Linked DNA regions of Amycolatopsis sp. NBC_01480. The protein of the gene in region 2 interacts with the protein of the main gene of each other region in a pairwise test. Links are inferred from orthologs where the notes say so. Each region holds a gene or a part of one and is shown on either strand. Other genes may lie near its edges. The genes, in order: OG371_RS46265 and grpE.

The links.
Region 1: the proteins of grpE (region 2) and OG371_RS46265 interact in binary tests that used the Escherichia coli proteins (3 or more experiments, as listed by UniProt). The link is inferred for Amycolatopsis sp. NBC_01480 from one-to-one orthologs.

Annotation. Positions count from the first base shown.
Region 1 is NZ_CP109442.1:9,919,571-9,923,767, reverse strand. Bases 685-3,683 are described here. They hold OG371_RS46265 (Nramp family divalent metal transporter), read left to right. Parts: upstream 685-1,562; coding sequence 1,563-2,804; downstream 2,805-3,683. Other genes in these bases: OG371_RS46260 (serine/threonine-protein kinase), read left to right, coding at 2,891-3,683; OG371_RS46270 (ACT domain-containing protein), read left to right, coding at 784-1,182; thyX (FAD-dependent thymidylate synthase), read left to right, coding at 685-784. Also shown: more of thyX, read left to right, coding at 32-684; more of OG371_RS46260, read left to right, coding at 3,684-4,197. UniProt on the Escherichia coli protein: H(+)-stimulated, divalent metal cation uptake system. Involved in manganese and iron uptake. Can also transport cadmium, cobalt, zinc and to a lesser extent nickel and copper. Involved in response to reactive oxygen.
Region 2 is NZ_CP109442.1:3,027,512-3,035,991, forward strand. Bases 5,481-8,480 are described here. They hold grpE (nucleotide exchange factor GrpE), read right to left. Parts: upstream 7,338-8,480; coding sequence 6,624-7,337; downstream 5,481-6,623. Other genes in these bases: dnaJ (molecular chaperone DnaJ), read right to left, coding at 5,481-6,590; dnaK (molecular chaperone DnaK), read right to left, coding at 7,334-8,480. Also shown: OG371_RS14395 (MFS transporter), read right to left, coding at 1-578; OG371_RS14400 (MarR family winged helix-turn-helix transcriptional regulator), read right to left, coding at 631-1,104; OG371_RS14405 (globin domain-containing protein), read left to right, coding at 1,479-2,654; OG371_RS14410 (globin domain-containing protein), read left to right, coding at 2,908-4,083; OG371_RS14415 (dienelactone hydrolase family protein), read left to right, coding at 4,201-4,893; OG371_RS14420 (heat shock protein transcriptional repressor HspR), read right to left, coding at 4,963-5,397; more of dnaJ, read right to left, coding at 5,403-5,480. UniProt on the Escherichia coli protein: Participates actively in the response to hyperosmotic and heat shock by preventing the aggregation of stress-denatured proteins, in association with DnaK and GrpE. It is the nucleotide exchange factor for DnaK and may function as a thermosensor.

The DNA.
Region 1 (4,197 bases), 6.9 Mb from region 2 along the record:
TTCGGAGTCGCAGAGGAGAGGGAGTGCTGACGTGGCCGAGACCGTGTCGCCGAGGGTTCAGCTGATCGCGAAGACGGAGTTCTTCCCGCCGGAGGACGTGCCGTGGTCGACCGACGCCGACGGCGGCCAGGCGCTGGCCGAGTTCGCCGGGCGCGCCTGCTACCAGTCGTGGAAGAAGCCGAACCCGAAGACGGCGACCAACGCCGGCTACATCGACCACATCATCGAGGTGGGGCACCTTTCGGTGCTGGAGCACGGTTCGGTGAGCTTCTACATCACCGGCATCTCGCGCTCGCTCACCCACGAGCTGATCCGGCACCGGCACTTCTCGTACTCGCAGCTTTCGCAGCGGTACGTGCCGGAGAAGAACGCCGCGTTCGTGGAGCCGGAGGTGATCGCGAACGACCCGGAGCTGCACGAGAAGTTCCTCAAGGCCGCGCAGGCGAGTGTCGACGCGTACACCGAGCTGCTGGCCGGCCTGGAGGACAAGTTCTCCGACGCGCCGAGCGCCACGCTGCGTCGTAAGCAGGCCCGTCAGGCCGCCCGCGCGGTGCTGCCGAACGCCACCGAGACCCGCATCGTGGTGAGCGGCAACTACCGCGCCTGGCGGCACTTCATCGCCATGCGCGCGACCGAGCACGCCGACGTCGAGATCCGCGCGCTGGCCATCGACTGCCTGCGCGAGCTGCAGAAGGCCGCGGCCAACGTGTTCGCCGACTTCACCATCTCCACGCTGCCCGACGGCACCGAGGTCGCGTCCAGCCCGAAGGTCCTCGAAGGCTGATGAAGCGCCTCGCGATCGACGTCCGGCCGGGCGACTATTCGGTGGTGCGGCTGCCCGCCGACGCCCCGGTCCCGGCGGAGCTGCTGGTACCCGGCGAGCCGGCGCTCGTCTCGGTCACCCGCACCCCGGAAGAGCTTTCGGTGATCTGCCCGACCGGCCGCGAGCCCGCAGGCGGCGTAGTCGAGCACGGCTGGCGGCTGATGAGCGTCCGCGGCCCCCTGGAGTTCACGCTGACCGGCGTGATCTCCGCCCTGGCCTCGGAACTGGCCGCGGCCGGCGTCGCCCTGTTCTCACTGTCCACTTTCGACACTGACCACATTTTGGTGCGCTCGGCCGAGCTTGAGCTCGCGGTGAAGGCGTTCCGCGACAGCGGTCACGAGGTCGCGCTGCCCGCCTGAGTAGCTCGTCGCTGAAGGCCTCTCGTCCGCGCTTCGGACGAGGGCCTTCGTTGTCCCGTCGGACCGGTGCGCTGAGCTTGAGCTTGCGGTGAAGGCGTTCCGCGACAGCGACCACGAGGGTCACGAGCTCGCGCTGCCCGCCTGAGCATCTGCCGGATCCGGCAAGGCCTCCTTACTCGCGTCCCACGCGGGCAAGGAGGCCTTGCCGTCAGCGCCCGCGCCGGTAAGGAGGCCTTGCCGTCAGTGCCCGCGCCGGTAGGGAGGGAGGCCTTGACCGCCTCGCAGCGGGGCCGCAGTGGCCGACAACACCCTTGCTTCGCAAAGTTCGGCGTGCCTAAACTTCGATTTAGGTAGCCCGACAGTCGGCGAAGGGTGACGTGATGGCGGTGGCGGAAGCGGCGCGGCCGCGGCGGCTGGCCCGGTTGCGGGCGGGCTCGGCGCTGCTGGGCCCCGCGTTCGTCGCGTCGATCGCGTACGTCGATCCCGGCAACGTCGCGTCCAACATCAGCGCGGGCGCCCGCTTCGGCTACCTGCTGGTGTGGGTGATCGTCGCGGCGAATCTGATGGCTGTGCTGGTCCAGTACCTGTCGGCGAAGCTCGGCCTGGTCACCGGGCGCTCGCTGCCGGAGGTCCTGCGGGAGCGGATGCCGCGGTCGGCGCGGCTGGCCTACTGGGCGCAGGCCGAGGTGGTCGCCGTCGCCACCGATCTGGCCGAGGTGGTGGGCGGCGCGATCGCGCTGAACCTGCTGTTCGACCTGCCGCTGGTCGTCGGCGGGCTGATCACCGGGGCGGTTTCGCTGGTGCTGCTGGCGGTCCAGGACCGGGGCGGCCAGCGGACCTTCGAACGGGTCGTCACCGGGCTGCTCGCGGTGATCGCCATCGGGTTCCTGGCCAGTCTGTTCGTGGAGCCGCCTTCGGCGTCCGGCGTCGCGAGCGGGCTGCTGCCGCGGTTCGAGGGGTCCGGCAGCGTGCTGATCGCCGCCGCGATGCTCGGCGCCACCGTGATGCCGCACGCGGTCTACCTGCACTCCGGCCTGGTCCGCGACCGGCACGGGGCGGCCGGGCCCGAGCAGCGGCACCGGCTGCTGCGCGCGACCCGCGTCGACGTCGGGCTGGCGATGCTGCTGGCCGGCGCGGTCAACCTCGGCATGCTGCTGCTCGCCGCGACGAACCTCCAGGGCCAGACCGGCGTCGACTCGATCGAAGGCGCGCACAGCGCGGTCGCGACGGCGCTGGGACCCGGCATCGCGCTGCTGTTCGCGATCGGGCTGCTGGCTTCGGGGCTCGCGTCCACTTCGGTGGGTGCGTACGCCGGTGCGATGATCATGGAAGGCTTGCTGCGCAAGCGATTCCCGATCCTGCTGCGCCGCCTCGTCACGCTCGCCCCGGCGATCGTCGTGCTCGGGCTGGGCGCCGACCCGAGCGCGGCGCTGGTGGTCTCGCAGGTGGTGCTGTCGTTCGGCATCCCGTTCGCGCTCGTGCCGCTGATCCGGCTGACCTCGGACCCCGCGCTGATGGGCGCGGAGGTGAACCGGCGCCCGACCGCGGTGGCGGCCTGGCTGGTCGCGGCGGTGATCATCACGCTGAACGTGGTGCTGATCTACCTGACGTTCACGGGCTGAAACCGGGCGAACACGGCGGAACCGGGAACGACGCCGGCGGGTCGGACTACCATCCGCGCGACCCCGGAACGAGGAGCACCACCGCAGTGACCGACGAACAGACGCGCCCGCACGACCCGACCGCCCCGGCCTCCGGAGCACGCGTGGTCGCCGGCCGCTACCGGCTGCTCGGCGAGCTCGGCCGCGGCGGCATGGGCGTGGTGTGGCGGGCCCAGGACCAGGTGATCGGCCGCGCGGTCGCGATCAAGGAGCTGCGGCTGCCCGACAGCGAGGGCTCGGCCGTGTTCTCCGAGCGGGTGCTGCGCGAGGTGCGCGCCGGCGGCCGGCTCAACGACCCGGCCGTGGTCACGGTGTTCGACGTGGTCACCGACGGCGGCACCACGTGGATCGTGATGGAGCTGGTGGAGGCCCCGACGCTGGCCGACCTGGTGCGCGGCCAGGGCCCGCTGCCCGCGGCGCAGGCCGCGGCGATCGGGGAGCGAGTGCTCGCCGCGTTGCAGGCCGCGCACGCCGCCGGGATCGTGCACCGCGACGTCAAGCCCGCCAACATCATGGTCGCGCCGGACGGCCGGGTGAAGCTCACCGACTTCGGCATCGCGCACGCCATCGACGACCCGCGGCTGACCACGTCCGGGGTCATCGTCGGCTCGCCGGCTTTCATGGCCCCGGAACGGGTCGAGGGCCGGGAGGCCATGCCGGAGTCGGACCTGTGGTCGCTCGGCGCGACGCTGTTCTTCGCCGTGGAAGGTTTGGTCGCGTTCGAACGGCCGACCACGGCCGCGACCCTGCACGCGATCATGACCGAGGTCCCGTACCTCACCCGGGGCAGCGGCCCGCTCGCGGCGGCGGTGCTCGGCCTGCTGGTGGCCAAGCCCGAGGCCCGGCTGACCGCCCCACAGGCCCGCGCGCTGCTGGCCACCGCCGCCGGCCAGCCGCCGACCCCGGCGCCCGGCAGCGTGACGATGCCGCACCCGGGCGCCCAGCCGCTGACCCGCGTGGCGCCGCAGCCGCCGAAGCGCGGCCGCCGCGGCTGGTGGCTGGGTGCCGCCGCGGCCCTGGTCGTCGCCGCGCTGGTGGGCGGGTTCTTCCTCGGCGAACCGGTGTGGTCGCCGAAGGCCGACCCGCAGATGCTGCCCACCGTCACCTACGGCCCGGACGGCTACCTCAAGACGGCGCTGGACAACTACCAGCCCTGCTACAACGCCGTGGTCCAGCCGGGGGTCGTGATCGGCGACGACAACAACGTCGAGTGCAAGAAGAGCCACACCCTCGAGGTCTACGACAGCGCCGACGCCCTGCCCGTCGAGAACTACAGCAACGACGAAGCCCAGGTCGCCGCCTACCCCGGGCTCGAGGCGATCAGCCGGGCCGCCGAGGCGCGCTGCGCGACGTC
Region 2 (8,480 bases):
ACCTTGCGCTTGAGCACCGGCAGCTTCAGCGTGCGGCCGAGCACCACGAACGCGATCACCGCGATCGGCACGCAGACCCAGAAGCACCAGCGCCAGCCCAGCGGCGAGTCCACGATCAGGCCGCCGATCAGCGGCCCGGAGACGGTGGCCACGGCGAACACCGCGCCGGTGTAACCGGAGTACTTGCCGCGGTCGCGGGGCGCGATCATCGCGGCGATGACCACCTGGATCAGCGCCTGCAGCCCGCCGAGGCCGACGCCCTGCAGCGCGCGGTACGCGATCAGCTCGGGCATCGACCCGGAGATGCCGCCCAGCACCGAGCCGGCCGTGAAGATCACGATCGCCAGCTGGTAGAGCAGCTTCTTGCTGAACAGGTCCGACAGCTTGCCCCAGATCGGGGTGGTCGCGGTGGACGTCAGCAGGGTCGCGGTGACCACCCAGGTGTACTGGCTCTGCGAGCCGTGCAGGTCCCGGATGATGGTCGGCAGCGCGTTCGACACGATGGTCGAAGACAGCATCGCGACCAGCAGGGCCAGCAACAGGCCGGAGAAGGCCTTCATGATCTGCCGGTGCGTCATCGGCTCACCGGTAACCGTGGTACTCAACTCTTTCCACTCACTTTCCCGACGTTCAGGCTTGATCCGCCGCGCAGGCGGGGCTGCCCAGCACCGCGCGCAGATCGCCGTTCATTTCGGCGAGCCGGGTCGTCAGGTCGGCGATCCGTTCCTCGTCCCATCCCAACAGGGCCGTCTCGAAGAAGGCCAGGTACTGCTTGCGCCAGCGCTCCAGTTCGCCGCGGCCCTTCTCGGACACGTTGATCAGCGACGCGCGCCCGTCCTCCGGGGCCGGGCGGCGGGTGATCAGGCCTGCGGCCTGCAACTGGGCGATCTGGCGGCTGATCACCGACAGGTCGACGAGCCGGCGTTTGGCCAGCTCGGACGGCCGCGCTTCACCGTGTTTCACGAGGTCGGACAGCAGCATGCCGGCGGCCGGGTGCAGACCGGGCTCCTCCTGCCACGCCTGCATGATCCACAGGTGCTGGAGCTGGGACGAAACCCGCAGCTCCCGCATCAACTCGACCCTGACGTCTTCGGCAGAGTTCATCGGATCCTCCCGGGCCGGGCGCCACTCAGGCGCCCCAATTGGTTGTGCAATACAAGTTTATCGCCGGAAGGTTGCGTAGGGCAACTATCTATCCGGTGAGCTCCCCCACGTCGGTTCGCCGGCCGGTAACCCGACCGGAGCAACGTTGCGTGCAACAGGCCCCAGGGCGGCTACTCTGCGGACGGACCACGTGAAGTGGACGTCGCGACAGCTTCGAGCAGCATGTCCGGGAGAACGAGGTGGAGCAGTGGTGCATTCCCGCGGGAACGCCGGGACGAGACGGCGCGAGCCGCGGCCGCCGGATCAGGCCGCCGCCCACTCGTGACGCCCCCGCCTGTCCCCGCGCACCACTCCCGACCAGCGAACGACAGCCCATGACAGCCGATTCCGTCTCCCCAATCCCCCGCTCGGCGGCGCCCCGCGAGGCCCCGGCCGCGGTCACCGCGATGGTGCGGCTGATCCGCGACACCTGGGCCAAGTCCGAGCCGTTCATCCCGGAGATCTCGCAGTTCTTCTACGGGATGCTGTTCACCCTCGCGCCGGTCACCCGCGACTTCTTCCCGATCAACATGGAGGTGCAGCGCGGCCGGCTGGTGCGCGCCCTCGTGCACATCGTGCAGATGGTGGACCGGCCCGACGACCTGGTGCCGTTCCTGCGCCAGCTCGGCCGCGACCACCGCAAGTTCGGCGTCATCCCGCGGCACTACGAGGCCGTCGGCACGGCGCTGCTCGCGGCGCTGAAGAACCACCTCGGTCAGGAGTGGACGCCGGCCGTCGAGCGAGCTTGGGCGGAGGCCTTCACCATCGTCGCGCGCGCCATGCAGGAAGCCGCCGCGGCCGACGCGAACCCGGCGTCCTGGCAGGCCACCGTGGTCGAGCACCGGCGGCTGACCTGGGACCTCGCGCTGGTGCGCGTGGTGCCGGCCCAGCCCGTGCCGTACCTGCCGGGGCAGTACATGAGCGTGGAGGTCCCGCAGCGCCCACGGTTGTGGCGCTACCTCTCGCCGGCGAACGCGCCGCGAGAGGACGGCGGGATCGAGTTCCACGTGCGCGCCGTGGACGGCGGCTGGGTTTCGCGCGCCATCGTGAGCCACACGCAGCCCGGTGACGTCTGGCGCCTCGGGCCGCCGCTCGGGCGCCTGGCCGTGGACCGCGAGCGCTCGCGCGGGGTGCTGATGGTCGCCGGCGGCACCGGCGTCGCGCCGCTGCGCTCGATCCTCGACAGCCTGGCCCTGTGGGGCGAGAACCCGAAAACCCACCTGTTCTACGGCGGCCCTTCGCGCGACGACCTGTACGACCTCGAGGAGCTGCGGGCCCTGTCCTCGACCAACCCGTGGCTCACCGTGACGCCCGTGGTCGAGCGCGGCGACCACCTTCCGGGCTGTGAGCAGGGCACTCTCGCGGAGGCGGTCACCCGTTACGGCGCTTGGCCGGACCACGACATCCTCGTGTCCGGCTCGCCTTCGATGATCCGCGCGACGGTGTCGCGGATGCTCGTCGCGGGCAGCGTGCTGGGCCAGATCCAGTACGACCCGTTCACCATCGACTGAGCGGATCACGCCGGTTCCTGACCGCCGAAAAGCGTTCCAGGACAACGAAAAACGTCGAAGATCCTTTTTACTGAGCGCCAGATGGCGTTGACCCGACGTATTGGTTATTGCTCCGTTCGAGCGGGAAAATCGTTGCCTCCACCAGTTTTACGGTAATCCGGCCTACAGTCTTGTTTCCTCGGGGGCGGCTCGCGTCAGCAAAGCCGCGTGGGTACTTGAAAATGCTTGGCTGGACTGGAGAAAACCGTTCCCGATGAGCTCTGAATCCCTGAAGTACGATCTTCCGGCGCGCCCTGCCCCCGCCGCCTCCACCAGGGGAACCGAGGACGCCCGGCTCATCCGCGAGAGTTTCGCGCTGGTGGAGCCGAAAGCCGAGGAACTGGCGCAGTACTTCTACGGCGCCTTGTTCGTGCTCGCGCCGGACGTCCGTGATCTTTTCCCGATCACCATGGCGACCCAGCGAAGCCGATTGCTGCGCGCGCTTGTTTACGTGGTGCAAATGGTGGACCGGCCGGACGAACTCGTCACGTTCCTCGGCCAGCTGGGCCGGGACCACCGGAAGTTCGACGTGCTGACCCGCCACTACGACGCCGTGGGGACGGCCTTGGTGAGCGCGTTGAAACGTTTCTTGAAGGACGCCTGGACGCCGGAGGTGGAATCGGCCTGGACCTCGGCGTACGGGCTCATCTCCGAGACCATGCGCAAGGCCGCTTCGGCCGAAACCGGGCCGGCCTGGTGGCAGGCGACCGTGCTGGAGCACCGGAAGCTCTCGCGGGACATCGCGCTGGTGCGGGTGCAGACCGAGCACCTGCTGCCGTACCGCCCCGGCGGTTACGTGAGCGTGGAAGTCCCGCAGCGGCCGCGGTTGTGGCGGTACCTCTCGCCGGCGACGGCGCCGCGCGACGACGGGCTGCTGACGTTCCACGTCCGCTCGGTCCCGGGCGGCTGGGTCTCGCGCGCCATCGTGAATCACGCCCGGGCCGGGGACGTCTGGCGGCTGGGGCCGCCGCTGGGCGCGCTCTCGGTGATGCCGGTGACGGACCAGCGGCCACTGCTGATGATCGCGGGCGGCACCGGCGTCACCCCGCTGCTGTCCATCCTGGACGACCTCTCGCGCTGGAAGCGAAACCCGCCCGTGCACCTGTTCTTCGGCGGGCGCAACCCCGGGGACCTCTACGCGCTGGACGAGCTGCGACGGCTGGCCGTCACCTCGCCGTGGCTGACGGTGACCCCGGTGACCGAGGAGGGCGCGGTCTCCGGCGGCGACCGGGGCACCCTGGCCGCCGCCGTGACGCAGCGTGGCAAGTGGAAAAAACACGACGTGCTGGTGTCGGGCTCACCGCCGATGATCCGCGCGACCATCGCGAAACTGCTGGCGGCCGGTGTCGACCTGGAACGCATTTCGTACGACCCGTTCACCATCGACTGATGGTTGGAGGGGTCTGGGAAAGGGGCTCGTGAGTGTTTAGGACGGTTCTAACCGTCCTAAACACTCACGAGCTTTTCCGTGCCCAACGTCGCGTGGCGCGGCAGTAGGCTGAGGGCCATGGAGATCCGGATCCCCGCCGCGGACGGCGGCATCAAGGGCTACCTGGCCACCCCCGAGGGCCCCGGGCCCTGGCCCGGCCTGGTGATCATCCACGACGCGATCGGCCTGTCGCAGGACGCCCGGAACATCACCGACCGGTTCGCCGCCGAGGGCTACCTCGCGCTGAGCCCCGACCTGTACTCGCGCGGCGGCTTCTTCCGTTGCGTGAAGCGTGTGTTCAGCGAGCTGTTCGCCCGCTCGGGCCGCGCGTACGACGACATCGAAGCGGCCCGTTCGCTCGTGGCCGCGCGCCCGGACGCCACCGGCAAGGTCGGCGTCGTCGGCTACTGCATGGGCGGCGGCTTCGCACTGGTCGCCGCGGCCCGCGAGTTCGACGCCTCCGCCCCCTACTACGGCCAGCTGCCCCGCGACCTGTCCGCTTTGGACGGTGCCTGCCCGGTGGTCGCCAGCTTCGGCCGGCGCGACCCGACCCTGCGCGGGGCGGCGACGAAGCTCGAGACGGAACTGGAGTCGCGCGGCATCCCGCACGACGTCAAGGAGTACCCCGACGCCGGCCACAGCTTCGCGAACAAGATGGGCCCGGCCCCGCTGCAGACCCTGGCGCGCATCGCGAACTTCGGCTACCACGAGCCTTCGGACTCCGACGCCTGGAAACGGGTGACCGCATTCTTCGCCGAGCACCTGAAATAGGACGCAAACGCGAGAACGGGCTCTTCCGCCAAAGGGTGGCGAAAGGGCCCGTTTCGGTTCAGGAGAAACTCAGCGGTGCTTGGGTTTCCACACCACCAGCGCGGTCTGCTGCCGCGCCGGCACCAGGTCCTTGCGGTACGAGGCGTGGACCGCGGCGGTCGCCTGCTCGGCGGCCGCGTACGCCGCCGCGATCTCCTCGGTCAGCTCGTGCACGCGGGCGCGCAGGGCGTCGACCTGGTTCTCCAGCTCGATGATGCGCTTGACGCCGGCCAGGTTGACCCCGGCCTCCTGCGAGAGGCGTTGCACCTCGCGCAGCAGGGCGATGTCACGCATCGAGTAGCGCCGGCCGCCGCCGGAGGTGCGGCCCGGCGAGACCAGGCCCTGGCGGTCGTAGGAGCGCAGCGTCTGGGCGTGCAGCCCGGAAAGCTGCGCCGCCACCGAAATCACGAACACCGGCGTGTCCTCGTCCGCGCCGTGTGGGAGTCCCGGTAGTCCGCCGAACATCACCCTCACCTGCCTTCGAGCAGCTCAGTGATCTCGGGCCGCGGGTCGTGGCCCTTGATCGACTCGGCGTAGGCCTCGAGCGCCGAGCGCGCCTTGTCATCCAGTTTGGCCGGAACCGCCACCTGCAGGGTCACCATGAGGTCACCTTGAGAGCCGTCCCGCTTCTGAATGCCCTTTCCCCGCACGCGCAACACCCGTCCACTCGCGGTACCCGCGGGCACCTTGAGCGAGACCTTGCCGTCCAGCGTCGGCACCGTGACGGTGGTGCCCAGCGCCAGCTCGGTGAAGTCCACCGGCACGGTCAGCGTCAGGTTCAGGTCCTTGCGGCCGAACAGCTGGTGCGGCGCGACGTGCACGCGCACGTACAGGTCACCGGCCTGCGCCCCGCCCCGGCCCGGCTCGCCCTGAGCGGCGAGGCGGATCCGCTGGTCGTCGTCGACGCCCGGCGGGATGCGCACGGTCAGCGTGCGGGTGCGGGTGCTGATGCCCTCGCCGCCGCACTCCGGGCACGGGTCGTCGATCAGCTGGCCGCGGCCGCGGCAGTCGCGGCACGGCTCGGAGAACGCGAACGCGCCCTGGCTCCGGCTGACCAGCCCGGACCCGTTGCAGGTCGGGCAGGTGCGGGGCGACGTGCCCGGCTTCGCGCCGTTGCCGCCGCAGGTGGAGCAGGTGGCCGGGCTCGAGAGCCGCAACGGCAGGGTCGCGCCCTTGACCGCCTCGGTGAAGTCGATCCGCACGTCGGTCTCGACGTCGGCCCCGCGCTGCGGGCGGTTCGCCGCCGCGCCGGCCGGGCCGCCCCGGCCACCCCGGCCGAAGATGCCGCCGAGGATGTCGCCGAGCCCGCCGAAGCCGCCCTGCTGCGCGCCGCCCTGACTGAAGATGTCGCCCATGTCGAAGCCACCGGCCCCACCGGCACCGCCGGGGAAGCCGCCGCCGAACCCGCCCGCGCCGCCGGAGCCGAAGAGGCTGCGGGCCTCGTCGTACTCCTTGCGCTTGGCCGGGTCGGACAGCACGCCGTACGCCTCGGAGACGGCCTTGAACTTGTTCTCCGCCGCGGTGTTGCCCGCGTTCGCGTCCGGGTGGTTCTCCTTGGCCAGCTTGCGGTAGGCCTTCTTGATCTCGTCCGCCGTGGCGTCGGAGGAGACACCCAGCTCCCGGTAGAAGTCCTTACCGATCCAATCCCGAGCACTCACCGGGTGCCTCCTCCTTCCACTGTGGAACGACTGTTACTGCTGGTTCGGCTCATCGATCGACCCGTCGAGCGGCAGCTCGCCACCGACCGGCGGGTCGACCGGGGCCGGCGCGGCCGGCTCGTGGTCGGTGACCCCGACCAGCGCCGCCCGCAGCACCCGGTCCCCGAAGCGGTAGCCGCGGCGCATGACCACGGTGACCGTCGGGCCCGTCACGTCCGGCGAGGTGTTGTGCTGGACGGCCTCGTGCACGCTCGGGTCGAAGGGCTCGCCCTCGGCGCCGAACGACTCCAGGCCGGCCCGCTGCAGACCGGTGACCAGCTTGTCGCCGACCGCCTTGAACGCACCGGTCAGGTCGCCGTGCTGCTCCGCGCGCTCGAGGTCGTCGAGCAGCGGCAGCAGGTCGTCGACCACCGACGCCTTGGCGCGCAGCACCACGGCCTCGCGGTCGCGGTCCACCCGCTTGCGGTAGTTCGCGTACTCCGCCTGCAAACGCTGCAGGTCGGCAGTGCGCTCGGCCAGCTGCTTCTCGACGTCCGACGCCACCGAGACGGCGTCGTCGACCACCGAGTCGCCGAGCGAGGGGCCCGCGTGCTTGCCCGCGGGCTCCTCCTCGGCCGGCACTGGCGCTTCACTGTCCGGGGCAGGTGGGCGGACCTCACCGGTCTGCGGGTCGACCCGCCGCCGGTCACGCACGACCACCGGTTCGTCCGGGCCCCGGCCCTCGGTGTCCTCGTGTCGTGGGGTCACTTCTTCTTGTCCTCTTCCACGATCTCGGCGTCGACGACGTCGTCTTCCTTGGCCTGGCCGCCGCCCGCGGCGTCACCCGCGGCACCGGCGTCGGCACCCGGGGCGCCCTCGGCGCCGGCGTTCGCGTTCGCATACAGCGCGGTGCCCAGCTCCTGCGAAGCCGTGTTCAGCTTCTCGATGGACTCGCGGATCTTGGCCGAGTCGGTGCCCTTGAGCGCCTCGTTCGACTCGTCGATCGCCGACTTGACCTTGCCCTTGAGGTCCTCGGGCAGCTTGTCGTCGTTGTCCTTGAGGAACTTCTCGGTCTGGTAGACCAGCGTCTCGGCCTGGTTGCGCGTCTCGGCCTCTTCGCGGCGGGTCTTGTCCTCCTCGGCGTGCGCCTCGGCGTCCTTGACCATCCGGTCGATGTCGTCCTTCGGCAGCGCGGAGCCGCCGGTGATCGTCATCGACTGCTCCTTGTTCGTGCCCAGGTCCTTCGCGGTCACGTGCACGATGCCGTTGGCGTCGATGTCGAAGGTGACCTCGATCTGCGGCACGCCACGCGGGGCGGGCGGCAGGCCGGTCAGCTCGAACATGCCGAGCTTCTTGTTGTGCGCGGCGATCTCGCGCTCACCCTGGAACACCTGGATCTGCACCGACGGCTGGTTGTCGTCCGCGGTGGAGAAGGTCTCCGAGCGCTTGGTCGGGATCGTGGTGTTGCGCTCGATGAGCTTGGTGAACACCCCGCCCTTGGTCTCGATGCCCAGCGAAAGCGGGGTCACGTCGAGCAGCAGGACGTCCTTGACCTCGCCCTTGAGCACGCCGGCCTGCAGCGCCGCGCCGACCGCGACGACCTCGTCCGGGTTCACGCCCTTGTTCGGCTCGCGCCCGCCGGTCAGCTCCTTGACCAGCTCGGCCACGGCCGGCATGCGGGTGGAACCGCCCACGAGCACGACGTGGTCGATGTCGCCGACCGAGGTGCCCGCGTCGCGGATCACGTTGTTGAACGGGTTGCGGGTGCGCTCGAGCAGGTCCGAGGTGATCTTCTGGAACTCGGCGCGCGAGAGCGTCTCGTCGAGGAACAGCGGGTTCTTGTCGCCGTCCACGGTGATGTAGGGCAGGTTGATGCTGGCGGAGTTGGAGCTGGACAGCTCGATCTTCGCC